2 regions of the Microbispora sp. H10836 genome follow, and region 2 is predicted to be linked to the other one. Evidence: predicted binding sites of a transcription regulator. Region 2 holds the regulator's gene; the other holds the start of a gene.
The links. The regulator LexA, encoded in region 2, represses DNA repair genes until DNA is damaged. The targets are predictions, from matches to a motif close to TCGAACANNTGTTCGA.
Positions count from the first base shown of each region.

Region 1: a site for LexA is predicted at 4,747-4,762, ahead of HHX30_RS24625 (Rv2578c family radical SAM protein). Genes of this name have one in related genera too.

Region 1 is NZ_JABBWU010000014.1:15,400-22,591, reverse strand. It holds gene HHX30_RS24645 (alpha/beta fold hydrolase) at 1-468, opposite strand, end outside; gene HHX30_RS24640 (YafY family protein) at 511-1,521, shown strand; gene HHX30_RS24635 (glycosyltransferase family 4 protein) at 1,505-2,887, opposite strand; gene HHX30_RS24630 (methyltransferase) at 2,989-3,669, opposite strand; gene HHX30_RS24625 (Rv2578c family radical SAM protein) at 3,686-4,738, opposite strand; gene HHX30_RS24620 (DUF3040 domain-containing protein) at 4,874-5,128, shown strand; gene HHX30_RS24615 (penicillin-binding transpeptidase domain-containing protein) at 5,156-6,778, opposite strand; gene HHX30_RS24610 (lysophospholipid acyltransferase family protein) at 6,839-7,192, opposite strand, start outside.
Region 2 is NZ_JABBWU010000015.1:122,126-129,317, forward strand. It holds gene HHX30_RS26275 (vitamin B12-dependent ribonucleotide reductase) at 1-2,214, opposite strand, end outside; gene nrdR (transcriptional regulator NrdR) at 2,335-2,799, opposite strand; gene lexA (transcriptional repressor LexA) at 3,231-3,947, shown strand; gene HHX30_RS26290 (MalY/PatB family protein) at 4,034-5,128, shown strand; gene HHX30_RS41970 (cellulase family glycosylhydrolase) at 5,138-6,769, opposite strand; gene HHX30_RS26300 (S41 family peptidase) at 6,955-7,192, opposite strand, start outside.

The DNA of each region.
Region 1 (7,192 bases), on a different contig from region 2:
CATCAGCCCCCGCTCCCGCTCGCCCAGCCCCTCGAGGCTCGCGCCCGACTCCTCCAGTTCGTCCCAGGAGGGCAGGGGATAGCGCCGGCCGTCCTCGACGCGCTTCTCGACGAACTCCCGCCCGGTGAGGTCGATCTGGGCCATGCCGTCCGGCACCGGGCCGCTCTCGACGTACACGACCCGGCTCACGCGGCCGGCCGCGCGGGCGGCGGCTCCGGTGACCGCGGCGGCGCTGCCGCTGTGGCCGACGAGCACGACGTCGTGCAGGTCCTCGGCCTCGATGAGGCCGGTGATGTCGCGGATGTGGGTGTCCAGATCCAGGGCGGGGAAGGCGAGGTGGGCGCGGTCGGCCAGGCCGGTGAGGGTCAGGGGATACGCCTCGTGGCCCATCCCCCGGAGTGCGGCGGTCACGTCCCGCCACGCCCACGCGCCGAGCCAGAATCCGGGAACCAGTACGTAAGTCGTCATGCGTCGACGCTAGGACCGAATCAGGGCAGAATCGGTCCTGATATGTCGACGAATCGCGTTCTCGCCTTCCTGGAGTTGCTGCAGGCCCGGCCCGGGCTCACCGGTCCCGAGCTCGCCGAGCGTCTGGAGGTGGACGTGCGCAGCGTGCGCCGCTACGTCCGCAGGCTGGAGGACCTCGGCATTCCCGTGCAGGCCGAGCGGGGGCGATACGGCGGCTACCGGCTGATGCCGGGCTACCGGCTGCCGCCGCTCATGCTGACCGGCGACGAGGCCGCCGCCGTGGTGCTCGGGCTGCTCGCGGGCCGCCGGGCGGGCCTGACGGTGGGCGAGGGGGCGGCCGAGAGCGCGCTCGCGAAGATCCGGCGCGTGCTGCCCGACGCCCTGCGCGACCGGGTCGGCGCCGTCGAGGACATGGTGGGCCTGACCTCCCGATCCGCCACGGCCTCCCGGCCGAGCGGGGCGACGCTGCTGACACTCGCCGATGCCGCCCGCCGTCGTCGCCGCGTACGGCTGACCTACCGGTCGTACCGGGGCGAAAGCAGTGAGCGGACGGTCGATCCCTACGGGCTGGTGTTCCACTCGGGCCGCTGGTACCTGACCGGCCACGACCACCGCAGGGGCGAGGTGCGGACGTTCCGGCTCGACCGGATCGGCCAGGTGGTGGCGACGGAGGAGGAGTTTCCCGCGCCGGGGGAGTTCGACGCGGTCGCCCACGTGATGGAGTCGCTGGCGGGCGTGCCGTACCGGTATGAGGTCGAGGTGGTACTGGTCACGACGATGGAGGAGGCGCGCAGGCGGATCCCGCCGACGGCGGCCGCGCTCGCCCCGGCGGACGGCGGCGTCCGGATGACCGGCCGCGCCGAACGCCTGGACGGAATGGCGCAGATGCTGGCCGGCCTCGGCATGCCGTTCACCGTGGTGGGGCCCCCGGAACTGCGCGAGGAGGTGCGCGCGCTCGCCCGCCGCCTGTCCGAGTGGGCCGGTCAGCCCCGAGACGCCGGCCGTGTGACCGTGCCTCGCGATCACCCGCCCGGGTTCACGCGTTCTGGCTGAGGGGCGCCGCCGGCCCCTTCTGGGCCCGGGCGACGTCCAGCGCGGCGGCGTCGCGAGGGCCCGGCCGTTCCCCGGCGTCGTGTTCGCCCGTCCGGGCCGGCCCGTACGCGAGCGGGCCGACGGGCGGGAGACCGCGCCGCCGGGCCACCAGTCCGGACAGCAGGTCCTCCCACCGCGCGCCGATGACGTCGAGGTCGTAGCGGGCCGCCGTCTTCAGGGCGTTGGCGCCCATCCGGCGGCGCAGGTCCTCGTCCTCGATGAGCGCGCAGATGGCGTCGGCCATCGCGTGGATCTTCTCCGGCTTCACCAGCAGGCCGTCGTGACCGTTGGTGATCATCTCCTTCGGGCCGGTCGGGCAGTCGTAGCTGACGACGGGGAGGCCCTTGCTCATGGCCTCCAGGATGACCATCGGCATGCCCTCGTGGCGGGAGCTCAGCGCGAACATCGAGGCGTCCGCGAGGACGGCGCCGACGTCCTCGGCCGGGCCCTCGAGGAACACCCGATCGGACAGCCCGCGCTTGTCGATCGACGCCTGGAGCTTCTCCCGCCGGGGGCCGCCGCCGTAGATGCGAAGCGTCCAGTCCGGGTGCCGCTCCGCCACGTGCGCCCACGCGCGGATGAGCAGGTCGTAGCCCTTGCCCCAGGTCAGCCGGCCCACCGTGACGACGGTCTTCGCGGTGAGCGGCGAGACGCCGCCGTTCAGGTGGGGCGTCGCGTTGGGCACCTGCGCCAGCACGGCGGGCCGGTCCTTGCGTGCCTTCTCGAAGGACCGCTCGTAGGTGCGCAGGTCGGCCTGCGTGAGGGTGACGACCGCGTCGTGCCTGCCGTACCTGCGGGTGATCTGCTTGCGCACCAGCGGCTGGTGCGAGGACAGGTTGCCGTGCTCCTGCGCGACCGTGATGATCTCCGGGGGCGCGAAGCGCGCGGCGATCAGGTTGAGGCCGGGCCGGGTCCCGATGAGGATGCCCCGGCGGCGGGAGCGGATGTAGCGGACCAGCTTGAGGTCGGTGCGCAGGGTGAACCAGTGGTGGGCCGCCTCGTCCTTCGGCACCAGCCTGCTCGGGAAGCGCGACAGCAGGCCCTTGCGGCGAGGCAGCCGGTCGTCGAGATAACGGACGCGCACTCCGGGAGGAACGGGGAGGAAGGGCTCCTCACGTTCCCGCACGACGCTCACGATCTCGACGTCGTGGGTGCGCGCCAGATATCCGGCGAGGTTGAAGACCGTGCGGATCGTGCCGCCCATGCCGTTGGCGTGCAGCAGCAGGATGCGGATCTCGTGACCGTCGGGCGGCGGCGCCGACCGGGCACGCTGCCGGTCGCGGGTTTCCATCGCCCGTACGACCGCTCTGGCCGCTTTCCTTGCCACCCTGCGGTGAAGTGAAGACACAGTCATGCCCCGTTCGTGTCAGATGAAGATCCCCTTTCCCTATGACGTAACCGGCAGTTCTCTCGTTGTTGTGATCTAAGTCACGTTGTGCGGAAAAGTCGGTATATGGTCGTCCGTTTGCTGGGAGTGTCCTCCAGCGCGGCGGGCACATCATGCACGCCGACCGGCTCGAACACGCCCTCCGGGAGATAGGAGCAGGCGCGGTCGGGGACCCCGATAAGGACATCGCCGCCCGCGCGGGACAGGAACGGGGTGACCCGCCGGGCCAGCGGCTCCTCGTAGTAGACGTCCCCGGCCAGCACGACCTGCTGGGACGGCGCCCCGTCGAGCAGGTCGCCCCCGGCGACCCGCACCGCGACGCCGTTGGCGCGGGCGTTGACGCCGACGGCCGCCAGCGCGTACGGGTCGACGTCGTTGGCGACGACGAGGGCGGCTCCGGCCAGCGCCGCGGCGACCGCGACCAGTCCCGAGCCGGTGGCGAGGTCGAGAACGGTACGCCCCCGCACGATCTCGGGATGGTCGAGCACGTGACGGGCCAGCGCCTGCCCGCCGGCCCAGGGACAGGCCCAGAAAGGCAGCCGCCCGGCGCGCTCCCACAGCTCGTACACGCGGTCGTCCTCGCCCGCGTCCCGCGTGGCGTCCGCGGCGATCACACGCAGTCGTATCTCCGGCACGTACGGCACGGCCGCGAGCCCGGTGTGCGCGCGCACGAAATCCTCGGCGTCCTCGGCGTCCTGCACGGTGGCCGATCGTATCCGCACGGACCACGCCTCCGGGTCACAGAAGCGTGAGCTGCTCGGCCGTCGCGGCCGGTGCGGGCGGGCGGACCGGCCGCTCGCCGAGCCGTCGCGCGCCACGGGCGCCGTGCGGGGCCGACCGGCCGACGCCGTGCTCGCGGGCGAGCGCCCGCACGGTCTCGCCGATCCGTTCCTGGTACGCCCTGGGGGCGTAGGCGCCCCTGCCGTACAGCTCCAGGTAGCGGGGGACGAGCCGGGGGTGCTCACGGGACAGCCAGGCCATGAACCACTCGCGCGCGCCGGGCCGCAGGTGGAGCACGATAGGGGTCACGTGCGTGGCGCCGGCCTCGGCGATGCGGCGGACGGTGGTCTCCAGCGCCCGCGGCGAGTCGGACAGGTAGGGGAGGATCGGCGCCATCAGCACGCCGCACGCGACGCCGTGCTCGTTGAGGGTGGCGCACACCTCCAGCCGCTTGCGCGGCGAGGGGGTGCCGGGCTCGACGGCCCGCCACAGCGGCTCATCGGTGAACCCGGCCGAGACGGCCGTGCTCACGTCGGTCACCTCGGCCGCCTCGGCGAGCAGATCGAGGTCGCGCAGGATGAGCGAGCCCTTGGTCAGGATCGAGAACGGGTTGCGTGCGTCCCGCAGGGCGCCGATGATGCCGGGCATCAGCCGGTAGCGGCCCTCGGCGCGCTGATAGCAGTCGACGTTGGTCCCCATCGCGATGGGCTGCCCGCGCCACCGGGGCGCCGCCAGCTCCCTGCGTACGAGGTCGGGGGCGTTGACCTTCACCACGATCTTCGAGTCGAAGTCCCGCCCGGAGTCCAGGTCGAGGTATTCGTGCGTCCTGCGGGCGAAGCAGTACGTGCACGCGTGCGTACAGCCGCGGTAGGGGTTGACGGTCCACTCGAACGGGACCCGGCTCGCCGAGGGGACCCGGTTGACGATCGACCGCGCGTGGATCTCGTAGAAGGTGACGCCCCGGAACTCGGGGGTGTCGAAGGTCCGCGTCACGGCCGACCGGGCGAACAGGGGTGTCGACTCCCTTTGTCCGCCTTCGTCGGTCTCGAGGCGCAGCCCGTCCCATCGCACCCTCCGATTAGAACAGAGGTTCGATCGAGATCGCAACAGGCAACGCGTCGTAAATCGCGGGCCTGGAAACGGCTAACGATCTTCATCGTTGGGCAGAACGTCGGCATATACCTTGCGTTCTGGGAGAGTTGCGCGATGGCCTGGTCGCAGGACGAAGAGCGGATGCTGGCGATGATCGAGCGGCACCTCACCGACGAGGATCCGAAGCTCGCGGCCAGGCTCGAGTCGTTCAACCACCGTGTGGAGCGTGGACGGCAGGGACGGGCCCCCGGTCGCCGGCCGGGCCGCTCAACGGTGATCATCGCGGTGAGCTGGCTGCTCATCGCCACGTTGATCGCGACACTGCTGGTCATGGCCCTGCGGCACGACGCCGCCGCTCTCCCGGTGTAGCGCCGGCGGCAGGTCATCCGCGCGGGGTCAGGACAGGCCCTTCAGGAAGCGCGCGGCGACCGGCGCGGCCACGCCGCCGCCCATGCCACCGGCCTCCACGACGACGGCGAAGGCCAGGTCACCGCGATACCCGATGAACCAGGCGTGCGAGTCGAGTTCGGGGCCGGCGCCGAACTCGGCGGTCCCGGTCTTGCCCGCCGTCCCCGCGGGCAGCCCGGCGGCGTGGGCGGTGCCCTTGGTGACGACCGCTCTCATCATCGACCGCAGGCCCGTGACGACGTTGTCCGGCAGTTCCCTGGGAGCGGTCTTCTGCTTCAGCGAGGGCACCAGTGTGGGTGGCCGCCAGGAGCCGTCGGCCACCGCCGCGGCCACGGTCGCCATCACCAGGGGACTGGCGGTGATCCTGCCCTGCCCGAAGGACTCCGCGGCCAGGTCGGCCTCGCTGGTGGCCTTCGGCATGCTGCCGGCGGTCGCCGGGACGCCGATGCGCAGCGGCTGGTTGAAGCCCAGGTCCGTCGCCAGGTCGTACAGCTTGGCCGCGCCGAGCTTGTCCGCGGCGAGCGGGGCGAACGTGGTGTTGCAGGAGTGGGCGTAGGAGTCGAGGAACGACAGCGACCCGAACGCCTCGTGGTCGGAGTTGCGGATCTTCAATCCGCCGACGACCGCCTCCTTCGGGCAGGTCACCCGGCTCGACGGGGTCAGCCCCTCGGCCAGCAGCCCGGCGGCGGTGATCGTCTTGAACGTGGACCCGGGAGCGTACCTGCCGTCCAGTGCGCGGTTGAATCCGCCCTTGTTGTTGGCGATGGCGAGGATCTCGCCCGTAGAGGGCCTGACCGCGACGAGCGAGGCGGGCTTGTCCAGGTCGCGCACCGCGTCGGCGGCGGCGCTCTGCACCTTCAGATCGAGGCTGGTCCGCAGGTCCTTGCCGGGGGAGCCCTCGACGGCGTGCAGGGTCTTCCGGCTCCGGCCCACCACCTGGATCTCGGTGGTGGGGGTGCCGGCGAGCTGCCTCTGGAACGTCTCCTGCAGGCCGCCGCGGCCCACGGCGTCGCCCTTCTTGTAGGCGGTGCCGAGCTTCTCGACGTCCTCGTCCTCCGCCTTGTCCAGGTAGCCCACGAGCTGCTGCACCGAGCCGCCCACGTCGCCGCCGTCGATGCGGCCGCCGTCGGCGCCGGTGATCGCCGCCCGCTGCGGCCACGACGTCTTGAGCGCCAGGTGGTTGGTTCCGTCGAGCGCGGGGTGGACCGCGGCCGGCGACCAGTCGACCTTCCAGTAGTGGTCCTTGACCACCAGCTTCAGCGAGCCCCGGTAGGTCCAGTCGCCGACGTTCTTCACGGTGGCCGTGGCGGTGTAGGACGCGGTCGCCCTGTCGTCCTTCGCCGCGCCGGCCCGCACGTCGCGGACGGCGACCTTCGCCACCGCGAGGTTCTTGGTGAGCTCGGCGTACGCCGCGTCGAAGCCGGGGGCGGGAGCGGCGAGCTCGGCCTTCATCGCCGCGAGGTCGCCCCGCGACCAGGCGGCGGCGAACCGCGCGGCGGTCTCCTGCGGCGTGCCGCGCGTGTGCAGCACGTAGTAGGCGCCGCCGGCGGCGCCCCCCGCCAGCACGACGGCCACGGCGGCCGAGATCGCGACAGTACGTCCTCGCGGCACGCGCACCCCCAATGACGGCCTTGCGGTCGGGACCAGAGCCTAGCGGGGTCAAATCGTTATTTACACTCCAGTTTCCCCGGCGCTCTTGACGCTGGCGCCGTACCGGGGGACGTACTCCTGGCCGGACAGGCGCTGGATCGCGGCCATGACCTCGTCGGTCACCCGTCGGCGGTCCCGGGCGTTGCCCGCGTCGCCGGTGAAGATCAGCGGCTCTCCGAACCGCACGCCGATGCTGTGCAGGCGCGGCACCGACGCGCCGGGCGGAAGCACCTTCTCGGTGCCCAGCATGGCGACGGGCACGATCGGGGCGCCCGTGGTCAGCGTGAGCCAGGCCACGCCGACCTTCCCCCGGTAGAGGCGGCCGTCGGGGGAGCGGGTGCCCTCGGGATAGATGCCGAACAACTCGCCGGCCTT
Region 2 (7,192 bases):
CATCCGCCGCCGGGTCGGCCTCGCGACCTCGACGACCTGGACGACCGGCTCCTTCTCCGCGGTCTCCGGGGAGGCCTCCTCCGGGGTCTTCTTGGCGATCGACAGCGGCTGCCCGACCTTGCAGTTGTCGCGGTAGACGGCCAGGGCCTTGAGACCGAGCTTCCAGCCCTGCAGGTAGACCTGCTCGATGTCGTCCACGGTGGCCGACTCGGGCAGGTTCACGGTCTTGGAGATCGCACCGGACAGGAACGGCTGGACGGCCGCCATCATCCGGACGTGGCCCATCGGGGCGATGGCCCGCTCACCCATCGCGCAGTCGAACACCTCGTAGTGCTCGGGCCGCAGGCCGGGGGCGTCCACGACGTGGCCGTGCTCGGCGATGTACTCGACGATGGCCTCGACCTGCTCCTCGAGGTAGCCGAGCCGGCGCAGCGCCCGCGGGATCGTCTGGTTGACGATCTGCATCGAGCCGCCGCCGACGAGCTTCTTGAACTTGACCAGCGCCAGGTCGGGCTCGATGCCGGTGGTGTCGCAGTCCATCATCAGGCCGATGGTGCCGGTCGGGGCGAGCAGCGACGCCTGGGCGTTGCGGTAGCCGTTCTTCTCGCCGAGCCGCAGGCACTCCTGCCACTGCCGGGTGGCCTCGGCGTGCAGGGCCCTGTCCATGTCCTCGAGCGTGCGCAGGTCGTCGTTGGCCGCGGCGTGCTTGCGCATGACCCGCTTGTGCGGCTCGGCGTTGCGCTGGTAGCCGTCGTACGGCCCGACGATCCCGGCCATCTCGGCCGAGCGGCGGTAGGACACGGCGGTCATCAGCGAGGTGATCCCGGCCGCGACGGCCCGGCCGCCGTCGGAGTCGTACGCGTGGCCGGTCGCCATCAGCAGCGCGCCCAGGTTGGCGTAGCCGATGCCGAGCTGGCGGTACGCCCGGGTGGTCTCGGCGATCTTCTGCGTCGGGAAGTCGGCGAAGGTGATCGAGATGTCCATCGCGGTGATGATCAGCTCGGTGACCTTGACGAAGTTCGCGACGTCGAAGCTGTCGTCGTCGCGCAGGAACTTCAGCAGGTTGATCGACGCGAGGTTGCACGAGGAGTTGTCCAGGTGGACGTACTCCGAGCAGGGGTTGCTGGCCGTGATGCGCCCGGTCTCGGGGCAGGTGTGCCAGTCGTTGATCGTGTCGTCGTACTGCACGCCGGGGTCGGCGCACTCCCAGGCGGCCTGGGCCATCTTGCGGAACAGCGAGCGGGCCTCGACCTCCTCGATGACCTCGCCGGTCAGCCGGGCCCGCAGGCCGAACTGCCCGCCGGCCTCGACGGACCGCATGAACTCGTCGGAGACCCGCACCGAGTTGTTGGCGTTCTGGTACTGGACGGACACGATGTCCTTGCCGCCGAGGTCCATGTCGAACCCGGCGTCGCGCAGCGCGCGGACCTTGTCCTCCTCGCGCGCCTTGGTCTCGATGAACTCCTCGATGTCGGGGTGGTCCACGTCGAGGACGACCATCTTGGCCGCCCTGCGGGTGGCGCCGCCCGACTTGATGGTGCCGGCGGACGCGTCGGCGCCGCGCATGAAGGAGACCGGGCCGCTGGCCGTGCCACCGCTGGACAGCAGTTCCTTGGACGAGCGGATGCGGGAGAGGTTGACCCCGGAGCCCGAGCCGCCCTTGAAGATGACGCCTTCTTCCTTGTACCAGTCGAGGATCGACTCCATCGTGTCGTCCACGGCGAGGATGAAGCAGGCGCTCACCTGCTGGGGCGAGCGGGTGCCGACGTTGAACCACACCGGCGAGTTGAAGCTGAAGATCTGGTGGATCAGCGCGTGCTTGAGCTCGTGGTCGAAGATCTCGGCGTCCTCCTCGGAGGCGAAGTAGCCGTGCTCGACACCGGTCCTGGTGTAGACGCCCACCACCCGGTCGACGAGCTGCTTGAGACTCGACTCGCGCTGCGGGGTGCCCACCGCCCCGCGGAAGTACTTGGTGGTGACGATGTTGGCCGCGTTGACCGACCAGAAGTCGGGGAACTCGACGCCGTGCTGCTCGAAGTTGACCGAGCCGTCCCGCCAGTTCGTCATCACGACGTCGCGCCGCTCCCAGCGGACCTCGTCGTACGGGTGGACGCCCGGGGTGGTGAAGACGCGCTTCATCTTCAGGCCCTTGCGCGGGCGCTTGCCCCCCCGGCCCCCCGTACCCGATACGGTGCCGCTCACGGTCTCCGTCATGACTTCCCCCTCCCAGGGCCCGATGGAGCCCCTCCTCCGGACCACGCTCGTTACAACCACATCGTCGCGCCGCGCCGTCGCGCGCCGCCGCCCGCCTCGTCCCGGTCCCCCGGAAGGCGCCTACTCCTCGCCCTCCGGGCCGTGGGCCGCGCGGAGCCGCTCGATCTCCGCCTCGAAGTCCGCCAGCGTCTCGAAGCTGCGGTAGACCGACGCGAAGCGCAGGTACGCCACCTCGTCGAGGTCGCGGAGCGGACCGAGGATGGCCAGGCCCACCTCGTGGGAGGCGATCTCGGCCGCGCCGGTGCCCCGGATGCTCTCCTCGACCCGCTGCCCGAGCTGGGCGAGGGAGTCCTCGCTGACCGGGCGTCCCTGGCAGGCCCGCCGCACGCCGGCGACGACCTTCTCCCGGGAGAACGGCTCGGTGACCCCGCTGCGCTTGCTCACCATCAGCAGCACCGTCTCCTGGGTGGTGAACCTGCGCCCGCATTCGGGACAGGTGCGCCGGCGACGGATCGCCGCCCCGTCCTCGGCGGCGCGGCTGTCCACGACCCGCGTGTCCGGGTTGCGACAGAACGGACAGTGCACTCCATCGCCTCCCTGAACGCCCATCCCGAACACAAGGTGTGGTGAACTTACACCGGTGTGACTACTAGATGTTGTGGTCCAACCGTAGAAGTGCCCGACCTTGAACGCAAGTCGAAGCGGCCCCGGGAGGGGAAGTGCCTGTTCGGCGCGCGTGTCGCACCTCTGGTCACGGCCGCATCACCTGCCCCGCCGGCCGCGAGACAGACCCTTTACGGCGCTTTTCCTCCGCGATTTCCGCAAGGCTCTGACCTGGACGTACATCGACCCTGGAAGATCGGGTAAATCGAACACGGGATCGATCGAACTCCCGTACGATGATGTGGACGGCGAGATCGGCGATTTCGCTGGATATCGAACAATTGTTTGACGGTGATCTTGAATCGCGGTACGGTCGCTCTGTGCGACATGAGGAACACGGATTGAGAGGTGGCATCGTGGGTGACCGTAGTGAGCAAGCGGATGGCGTCAGCGACCTCGCGGTTCGCAGGCGCGACTCGCTTGGCCTCACCCCCAGGCAGCGGAAGATCCTCGAGGTGATCCGCGACTCGGTCCAGCAGCGCGGCTATCCGCCGTCCATGCGGGAGATCGGGGAGGCAGTACAGCTGACGAGCACCTCCAGCGTGTCGCACCAGCTCACGGCGCTCCAGCGTAAGGGCTACCTCCGGCGTGACCCGCACCGCCCCCGCGCCCTGGAGGTCCGGCTGCCCGGAGAGCCGGTGCTGTGGGTGGATCCGGACGCCACCACCGAGGAGGAGGCCGGGTTCAACCGGCCGACGGCCGCGTACGTGCCGCTGGTCGGCCGCATCGCCGCCGGTGGTCCCATCCTCGCCGAGCAGAGCATCGAGGACGTGTTCGCGCTGCCCAAGCAGCTCGTGGGCGAGGGCACGCTGTTCCTGCTCCAGGTCTCCGGCGACTCGATGATCGAGGCCGCCATCGCCGACGGCGACTGGGTCGTGGTGCGGCAGCAGCCGGTCGCCGACAACGGCGACATCGTGGCCGCCATGATCGACGGCGAGGCCACCGTGAAGACGTTCAAGCGCAAGGACGGGCACGTGTGGCTGGTGCCCCACAACCCGAACTACGAGCCGATCCCCGGTGACGAGGCAACCGTGCTCGGCAAGGTCACGGCCGTCCTGCGCAAGCTGTAGCCGCGTCGCGCCCCGCGGCACCCAGCACCGCGGGGCGCGACGACCGCCTTTCCGGTAGTCGCTAATCGGCAATTAGGGTGAGTCGGATGAAACTCGACTCGCTGTCCCTGGATGCGGCCCGCCGCCGTGACGGAATCAAATGGGCCCACGCCGCGTCCGGCGTCATCCCCGCCTGGGTCGCCGACATGGACTTCCCTGTGCCCGAGGCGGTCACGGAGGCCATCGCGAGACGCGCCGCGACAGATCTCGGCTATCCCGCCTGGCTGGACGAGCCGACCGCCGGGCCCCTGGCGGAGGCGTTCGCCGAGCGCATGGAGGCGCGGTACGGCTGGCGAGCCGATCCGGCCCGCGTGCGGTCCTACACCGACCTCAACCAGGCCCTCCAGGTGCTGCTGCACGTCATGACCGACCCCGGCGACGCCGTGGCGCTGCACGTTCCGGCCTACGACCCCTTCCTCGCCACCATCACCGGGATGAACCGCCGCCTGGTGCCCATGCCGCTGACGGCCGACGGCAGGTTCGAGGTCCCGGGCGAGCCCGTCCGGGTGCTCCTGCTGGTCAACCCGCAGAACCCGTCGGGCCGCTCGTTCACCCGTGAGGAGCTCGAGGCGGTCGCCGCGTACGCCGACCGGCACGGCACGCTCGTGATCGCCGACGAGATCCACGCCGACCTGACGTACGCCCCGGCCCGCCACATCCCGTTCGCCACGGTCCTCCCCGAGCGCACGGTCACGCTGACCTCCGCCAGCAAGGCCTTCAACATGGGCGGCCTGCACTGCTCGGTGGCCCACATCGGTGCGAAGGACGTCAGGGACGCGCTCGGCCGCCAGCCCGCCCACATCTACGGGGCGCCCAGTGTCCTCGGCGTGGAGGCCACGGTGGCCGCGTGGCGGCACGGCGACGCGTGGCTGGAGGAGGTGCTGGCGATCCTGGACCGCAACCGCAGGCGCATCGCCGAGCGGCTCCCGTCGGTCGGCTACCGCATGCCCGAGGCCACCTATCTCGCATGGCTCGACTTCGGCGTGCCCGACGCGGCGCGTTTCCTGGAGCGGGAGGCCCGGGTCAAACTCAACCCGGGCCCGAACTACGGAGGCGGCGACACCTTCGCCCGCCTCAACTTCGCGACATCGGAGGCGATCCTGGAGGAGATCCTGTCCAGGATCGCCGCCGCGCTGACGTGACCCGCCCGCTCAGCTCGCCGTGCAGCTCACCGAGGACGGAACGCCGTTGCTGCCGGACCAGCCGCCGTTGAAGCCGAACATGGTCGAGGCCCCGGCCCCGAGCGCGCCGTTGTAGGACAGGTTCGTCACCGTGACGTTGGCGCCGCTCGCGCTGAGCGTGCCGTTCCACAGCTGGCTGATGCTCTGGCCGTTCGGGAAGGCCCACTTCACGGTCCAGCCCGAGATGGCCGAGGAACCGGCCTTCACCGTGACCTCGCCCTGGAAGCCGCCGGGGTACTGGTTGGCGACCTTGTACGTGGCGGTGCAGGTCTTGCCACCCGGAGACGACGGCGACACCGAGGGCGACACCGAGGGGGACGCGGACGGGGACACAGGCGGCGACACGCTCGGCGAGACGCGCGGCGAGGGCGACACCGGCGGGTTGTCGCCCACCGGCGGGATGAGGTACGGCGAGATGATGCTCTGCTTGGCCTGGTCGACCGTGGCCCAGTCGTCCTTCAGGATGCCGCCCGTGTCACCCGAGTTGGGGTTCCACGACCAGTAGGTGAAGGACATGCCGTTCACTCCGGTGCCCATGTACTTCATGAGCTCCTGGAGCCAGACCTTGTCGATGTTGCTGGCCAGCGTGGTGCCGAACTCGCCGACCATGATCGGGGCGATGTTCTGCTTGTACAGGTATCCCCAGTACTTGTCCCAGATGGCCGGCATGTTGGCCGGGTAGTTCGGGTCGTCGAACCAGTTCTGGTGGAAGACCGATGTGGCGTACTCGTGCGGCGAGTAGACGAGCCGGTTGGCCACGTTCAGCCGTACGGGGAACTGGCCGGCCTTGGTGAGGTTGCCGCCCCACCAGCCGCAGTCCTCGTCGTTGCTGGTGTCGTTGTCCCAGATGTTGGACAGGCCGCCGCTCGGGCAGCTCACGCCCTCCACGAAGATCAGCCAGTTGGGCTGCACGGACAGGATCGCGTTGCCCGCCCGCTCGGCCGCCAGGCGCCAGTCACGCGACTGGTCGCCGCAGCCCCAGCAGGAGCCGGTGGCGTTCGGGTTGGTGCCGTCGGCGTGCGGCTCGTTGTGCAGGTCCGCCCCGATGACGGTGGGGTTGCCGGCGTAGTGCTGGGCCAGCGACTTCCAGTTGGTGATCCAGGTCGACTCGGGGACTCCGGAGGTGTACCACAGCGCGGTCTGGCCCGCGCTGGTCGGCCGGTGCCGGTCGAGGATGATGCGCATGCCCTTCTGGCCCGCGTAGTCCACGACCTTGTCGAGGATCTGCAGCGGCGACAGGCCGATCAGGTCGGGGTTGGAGGCGGTGTTGACGCTCGTCGCCTGCGCGCCCGGCTTCAGCGCGTCGTCGGAGAACGGCACCCGCAGGGTGTTGTAGCCCAGGTTCGCCATGAGGTCGATCTGGCTCCGCCACGGGTTGTTCGCCCACAGCCCGTGGAAGGTCTTGTTGTCGGTCTCCATGCCGAACCAGTTGATGCCGGTCAGCCGGACCGTGGCGCCGGTGCTGTCGACGATCTTGTTTCCGCTGGTGTGCAGGTAGCCGGTGCCCGTTCCTGCGGCGTTCGCCGGCGTACCGGTGACGACGAGAACGGTCGCCGCCATCGCGGCGGCGGTCGCCAGCCCGCCGATAATGCGTCTGTACAAGACGTGCCTCCCACGCGGGGCGCACGCCGACGGTGAGCCATACGGTCAGGCGCGCACCCCAGACCACCGCCGGAGCGGTGGTGGTCGCGGCATGCCCTGACCGCACGCCTACTTCTCTATGACTTGTTTGTGGCTCGGGCGTAATTTTGTCCGCTAGGCCGACCGATCGTCAACGTCCCCGGGGGTCACCGCAGCGGCGGCACCTCCGGCGGGGTCGCCGGAGGCCTCTCCTCCAGCGCCGCCAGGGCCAGCTCCACCGCCCGCGCCAGCTGCGGATCCCGCCCGGCCACCAGGTCCTGCGGGGTCATGACGACCTCGACGTCCGGGTCGACGCCGTGGTTCTCGACGCCCCACCCCTCGCCTTCCAGCCAGAACGAGTACCGCGGCTGCGTGACGACGGTCCCGTCCACGAGCGAGTACCGC